Linked DNA regions of Puniceibacterium sp. IMCC21224. The protein of the gene in region 2 interacts with the protein of the main gene of each other region in a pairwise test. Links are inferred from orthologs where the notes say so. Each region holds a gene or a part of one and is shown on either strand. Other genes may lie near its edges.

Region 1 (3,252 bases), 2.5 Mb from region 2 along the record:
CCACGCGCGAGGATTCCCCGCACAAATGGCGCGGATGACCCGTCAAGGATCGGCACTTCGGGACCGTCAATTTCGATCAGGGCGTTGTGAATGCCACAGCCCACCAGCGCGGCCATGACATGTTCAATGGTCGAGACCGAAACTCCGGCCCGGTTCACGATCCGGGTACAGAGCGGCGACTGCTCAACAACGTCCCAGCGGGCCGGGACCAGAGTGTCACCAAAGATGATGTCTGTACGTTTGAACCAGACACCATGCTCTGCCGAGGCAGGACGGATCGTCAAACGCGCAGGGCGGCCCGAGTGGAGGCCGGTGCCCTGAAATGTGATCGCGGATCTGATTGTGGTCTGCACGGTCTTACCTCACTCATTGCGAAAAGGTTAACGCCCTTTCGCTTGCCAATGAGATACGAGCTTGGCGCAGCGGTCTCAAATCAAAGATTGTAACGGACTGAAACATCGTGATGAGCAGGTCGGCGGAGCCGCGCCGAGTTTGATTTTTATTGTTTAATGCCAATTAGATATCCCGATGAAAGACGCTGCGTCAAATGCCGTGACATTCCTGTTTTGATCACCCTGAAAGGCGAGCTTGCCGTCAACATTTCACGCCGCAATGGCCGGAAACGTGTGGTCTGTCGCTGCGATGCAGCGTCACAAATTCCTGAATCAGACAAAAAAACGCCCCCTCCGGATGGAGAGGGCGTTCTGCCTTGGGTCCCTGGAGGGGATCAGTTCTTATGCGTCCCGTGCGACGTGATCAGTTGGCCTGGCGACGCAGAAAGGCTGGAATCTCGATCCGTTCCTGTTCGGGATCGGGCTCTGCGTCGATCATCGGATCGGGCTTGCGGGCCTGTACCGGCGGTTGCTGGCGACGCGGCGCAGGCGCCTCGGTCCCGTGGCCAGTCATGCGATTGATCAGCGAGTTGATGCCAAAGCGCGGCTTGTCGCCATCCATTGCTTCTTGCTCGGCCGTCGGAGCTGCACTGCGCGCTGCGGCAACGCCGGGTTGACGTTGCTGCGCCCGGGCCGCCAGTGCGGCTTGATGCAGGCGCGCCATAGCTTCGGGCGACGGGGTGCCTGGGGCAGGTGCGCGTGGCGCGACAAAAGTTTCAGGCTCGGCCTCGATTTCCGCGCGTGGCTGAAACTGCGCGATCTGCGGCTTGTAGACCGGGGGCGGCAGGCCATCGTCGCCCTGCGCGGCATCATAGCGGTCGTCATCGTCGAACAGGGTTTCCGAAACTTCTTCGCTCCGCTGGACTTCTGCCTCTTGGAACAGCGACGGTTCCTCGTCCTCATAGGTCACTTCGGGTGCACGGGCCGCAACTGCGGGCTGCGGTGCTGGTTTGGCGACGGGCTTTGGCGCTGGGGCAGCTTCGCCTGCGTTCTGGCTCAGCGGCTGGGCCAGACTGCGGCGCGGCACCGGCATCTCGGTGTTTACATCGACGGCGTCGATCCCAGTGGCCACAACGCTGACGCGCATCCGGCCTTCCATCGAATTGTCGAGCGTCGAACCCACGATGATATTGGCATCCGGGTCCACTTCTTCGCGGATCCGGTTGGCCGCTTCGTCGATTTCGAACAGCGTGACGTCGAGCGATCCGGTGATGTTGATCAGAACACCCTTGGCCCCACGCAGGCTGATTTCGTCCAGCAGCGGGTTGGCGATGGCCTTTTCAGCGGCCTGGATCGCGCGATCTTCGCCCTCGGCCTCGCCCGTGCCCATCATGGCTTTGCCCATCTCGTCCATCACTGCGCGCACGTCAGCAAAGTCGAGGTTGATCATGCCCGGACGCACCATCAGGTCGGTCACACCTTTGACGCCCTGATACAGCACGTCATCCGCTAGGCTGAATGCCTCGGTAAAGGTGGTTTTTTCGTTGGCCAGCCGGAACAGGTTCTGGTTCGGAATGATAATCAGCGTATCGACGACCTTTTGCAGCGCCTCGACGCCGTCCTCGGCCTGCTTCATCCGCTTATTGCCCTCAAACTGAAAGGGCTTGGTCACGACACCAACGGTCAGCACACCCAGTTCACGCGCAGCCTGTGCAATGATCGGTGCGGCACCTGTCCCGGTGCCCCCGCCCATGCCAGCCGTGATGAAACACATATGCGCGCCGGCCAGATGGTCGACGATCTGTTCGATGCTCTCTTCGGCGGCGGCGGCCCCAACGCTTGCGCGGGCCCCTGCACCCAGACCTTCGGTGACTTTAACACCTAGCTGGACTTTACTGGTCGACCGGGACTGCTGAAGTGCCTGAGCGTCCGTATTGGCGACGACAAAATCGACCCCGTCGAGCTCTTTCTCGATCATGTTGTTGACCGCGTTACCGCCAGCGCCACCTACGCCAAACACCGTGATACGGGGTCTCAGATCGTCATGTCCGGGCACCGAAAGGTTCAATGTCATTGCTCTGTCCGCCTGCTGTTATGGCCTGTTTCAGGCCCTTTTTGCGCCTATTCCCGCCAAGTATTACCGTTTCGTTAGCAACACGTCACCCAAAAAACGTGCTATTTCCACCAAATATGGCAATTAATTGGCCTTTGTACGCGGGATTTCGCCAACAAGCCAATATATTGCGTTTACCAGTTGTCCCGGAACCATTTCACCGCCCGCTTGAGAGACCGGGCCGGGTACCTCTCAACCGGTATTTCAAAATCCCACCATTCGTCCTGTGGATGCGCCGCAAAGAGGCAAAGCCCCACGGCGCTGGCAAATCCCGGCCCCGTCGCAGCCTGCGGCAGCCCGTGCACGCGCAGCGGACGGCCCAGCCGGACCTGATGGCCGAGGATCTTGGATGCAAGGCCATCAAGGCCGGGGATCTGACTGCCCCCGCCGGTCAGAACGATCTGCTGACTGGGAAGATGTTCAAACCCGGCAGCGTCCAGACGGGCGCGGACATCCTCAAGGATCTCTTCGACGCGGGGGCGCATGATCCCGATCAGCTCGGCACGGCTGACGGTGCGGCGGTCGTGGTGCCAGTCGCCAGTGTCGCCGCCGATCTCGATCATCTCGCGGTCATCCATCCCGGTAGCGACAACGCCGCCGTAGAATGTCTTGATCCGTTCGGCCACGGCCATGGGCACCTGAAGCCCCATTGAGATGTCGCCGGTGACGTGATCCCCGCCCATGCGCACAGCATCGGCATAGATCATGTGTTTTTTCATAAAGATCGACACGCCGGTCGCGCCGCCGCCCAGATCAATGCAGGCCGCGCCCAGCTCTTGTTCGTCCTCGACCAGCGCCGAGACGCCG
Region 2 (3,290 bases):
GGACGAGCTACGCGGAAGCGCCACAGCTTCGGGATCCCCCCAGGCCTCGACAATCTCTCCGCCCGCGTCACAGATCACCGCATGGCCCAGATGCAGGCTTTCGGCAAAGGGTCCGCGCCAGATTTCGGCCAGGGGGGCGGGGGATCGGGTCATGAGGTCCTCACTTCTAAGCGATATTCTGCCAACAGGGCTTTCGCGGGGTCGGTATTTCAGGCTATTCTGTCCGGGTCGAGAAAAAAACTGTTGCGCGGCAGCATAAGCCGGAACACCAAGGGCGCAACTTTGAGTATTGAGGGCAAAGGCAGCTGGAGGCTGGACGTATGAATTCATTCAAGACACGTGTCTTGACCGGAGCTTTCGCGGCGCTGGCCGCAACCACTGCGTCAGCGCAGGAAGAAAGCAACAATCGTGTGGACGCCATGACCGACTGGTCGGTGTTCGAAGAACAGACCCCGCGGGAATGCTGGGCTGTGACCACCTACAAGGAAAGCGTGAACACCAAGGATGGCCGTGTCGTCGCCGTGACACGCGGCGAAATTCTGCTGATGGTGTTTTTCCGCCCTGCCGCTGGGGTAACCGGTCAGGTTGCGTTCACTGGCGGCTATCCCTTTGCAGACGGATCGACGGTCAACGTCAATGTGGGCGGTACTGAGTTCGAGCTGTTTACCGAGGGCGAATGGGCCTGGCCCGCCAGTCCGGCGGATGATGCCAAGCTGATCACTGCGCTGAAGCGCGGAACCGACGCTGCCGTAAGCGCGCGATCGTCGCGCGGTACGGCGACCAAGGATACCTTTTCGTTGCTTGGCTTTACCGCTGCTGTCGAGGATGCAGAGAAGCGCTGCGCCAGTTGATCCGTCGCCCCTGATGCCGTGTCAAAACGGTCAGGTCGTGTTGGTTGCAACGCAGTGAGTGCGTATTTGGAAAGAGAAGAAGCCTAGGGCAGGACCTTGTGCCACGCCCTTTTTGCTTTGGATTCGGACGCGCGTTCTGGTAGGGACCGGGCTTGTTTTTCGAGGATGCGACCGATGACTGCGACCACGCCGATCACCCAGGATGTTCTGACGATCCCCCGCAAACTGCCGGAGGGACCACAGAACCTTGTCGGGATGACCCGCGATGCCATGCGCGAAGCGCTGATTGCTGCCGGGACCCCGGAAAAGCAGGCCAAGATGCGCGTCAATCAGGTCTGGCAATGGGTCTATCACTGGGGCGTGCGCGATTTCGACGCGATGACCAATCTGGCCAAACCGTTCCGCGCCCTGCTGGCGGAGCGATTCGTGATCTCTCTGCCTGAAGTGGTGACCAAACAGGTCTCGGACGATGGCACGCGCAAATTTCTGGTGCGGATCGCCGGCGGGCACGAGGTTGAAGTGGTTTATATTCCCGAAACTGACCGGGGTACGCTGTGCATCTCGTCTCAGGTTGGCTGCACGCTGACATGTTCGTTCTGCCACACCGGCACGCAAAAGCTGGTGCGCAACCTGACGGCCGCCGAAATTGTCGGTCAGATCATGCTGGCCCGTGACGATCTGGGTGAATGGCCGCAGCCCGGCGCTCGCAAGGATGAGACACGCCTGCTGTCCAATGTTGTGCTTATGGGCATGGGTGAACCGCTGTATAATTTCGACAATGTCCGAGATGCGATGAAAATCGCCATGGATCCCGAAGGCATCAGTCTGTCGCGCCGCCGCATCACTCTGTCCACTTCGGGTGTCGTACCGGAAATCGCCAAGACCGCCGAACAGATCGGCTGCCTGCTGGCTGTGTCCTTTCACGCCACCACGGACGAGGTGCGCGACAAGCTGGTACCGATCAACAAACGCTGGAACATCGAGACGCTGCTGAACACCTTGCGCGACTATCCGCGAGTCTCGAACTCGGAACGCATCACCTTTGAATACGTTATGCTCAAGGGTGTGAATGACAGTGATGAAGACGCCCATCGTCTGGTCGAACTGATCAAGGGTATCCCGGCCAAGATCAACCTGATCCCGTTCAACGAATGGCCAGGAGCGCCCTATCAGCGGTCGTCGGGCAATCGTATCCACGCCTTTGCGGACATCATCTACAAGGCCGGTTATGCCAGCCCGATCCGCACCCCCCGGGGCGAGGATATCATGGCGGCCTGCGGCCAGCTCAAATCCGCCACGGAACGCGCCCGAAAATCGCGCGCGCAGGTCGCCGCCGAAACAGGCCAAGGCTGAGGGCGCAAGGTCAGCCCTTTGGCGGCGAATGCACGTCCCGTTTTACCGCAACGGTGTTGCAGCGCGCGCCGCAGACCGCCTGACGGGATGCTGCCTGGCCCATGCGGGAAAGCGCGCACAGTACCCGATTAAAATTATCAGGATTGACAAGACCCCCTGCGCCCGCGCATGTTTCGCCTATCTTATCCAAAGAGCCGCCACAGATGCAGCACACGTTCCTGACCGCCGATGACGGCCATCCCGTCACCATTGATCTGCGCGAACCCGAGGCGCAACTGATCACGATGCTCCGTTTCTGGACCAACGGTATCAGTGGCCAGTCAAGAGTCTGGAATTCCCTAAGCCACGATCTGGGGGCAGAGCGCGCCAGCGCCTGTCTGCTGGCCTTTGACGAAGTGCTGCGCCTGATACGGCAGCACGGATGGGGGCGTCTTACACCCGGTGCGCCGCAGGCGCCTCTGTCCGAGCAGGAACGCAACTTTGCCCGCTTTGTGCTGATGTGCGTCGAGGCGGACCGCGAAGAGGCGCTGCAACACGCGCTCTTTTTGGTGACACCTGCAGCGATGTTGCCGTTGTTTCTGGCCGCCGGGCGGTTGGGTCTGCCACTGATCTGCCGCGAAAGCCGTTGCCGCCTACAACGAGCGATGCGTGACGGCTGACAACCGGCGGCGTCTCACCGACCCTTAGGCGCCTGCACTTGACCTTCTTGTTGTGGGAACCTTTATGTCAGGGGTACGTAACCCGAGGGGACAGCCATGAACATTGGTGAAGCGGCCAAACATGCGGATCTGCCGCCCAAGACGATCCGCTATTACGAAGACATTGGCCTGATCAAACCATTGCGTGACACCAATGGCTATCGCGCCTTTCGTGATCAGGATCTTCACAAGCTGGCGTTTCTCAGCCGCGCCCGTACTTTGGGGTTTACCATTGACGATTGCCGAACGCTGATGGCGCTCTACGCGGACGAAACCCGCGCCTCGTCGGATGTGAAACGGGTCGCCCAACAGCATCTGCAGCAGATTGACGACAAAGTTGCGCAGCTTCAGGCGATGCGGACCACTCTGGCAGACCTTGTCCACGCCT

Evidence for each region.
Region 1: the proteins of rlmN (region 2) and ftsZ interact in binary tests that used the Escherichia coli proteins (3 or more experiments, as listed by UniProt). The link is inferred for Puniceibacterium sp. IMCC21224 from one-to-one orthologs.

What each region holds. Positions count from the first base shown.
Region 1 is NZ_LDPY01000001.1:2,917,037-2,920,288, forward strand. The notes cover bases 82-3,012. They hold ftsZ (cell division protein FtsZ), read right to left. Parts: upstream 2,407-3,012; coding sequence 757-2,406; downstream 82-756. Other genes in these bases: lpxC (UDP-3-O-acyl-N-acetylglucosamine deacetylase), read right to left, coding at 82-353; ftsA (cell division protein FtsA), read right to left, coding at 2,580-3,012. Also shown: more of lpxC, read right to left, coding at 1-81; more of ftsA, read right to left, coding at 3,013-3,252. UniProt on the Escherichia coli protein: Essential cell division protein that forms a contractile ring structure (Z ring) at the future cell division site. The regulation of the ring assembly controls the timing and the location of cell division.
Region 2 is NZ_LDPY01000001.1:448,909-452,198, reverse strand. Bases 146-3,114 are described here. They hold rlmN (23S rRNA (adenine(2503)-C(2))-methyltransferase RlmN), read left to right. Parts: upstream 146-1,025; coding sequence 1,026-2,204; downstream 2,205-3,114. Other genes in these bases: cueR (Cu(I)-responsive transcriptional regulator), read left to right, coding at 2,960-3,114; IMCC21224_RS02170 (hypothetical protein), read left to right, coding at 2,408-2,863; IMCC21224_RS02180 (invasion associated locus B family protein), read left to right, coding at 321-851; IMCC21224_RS02185 (asparaginase), read right to left, coding at 146-153. Also shown: more of IMCC21224_RS02185, read right to left, coding at 1-145; more of cueR, read left to right, coding at 3,115-3,290.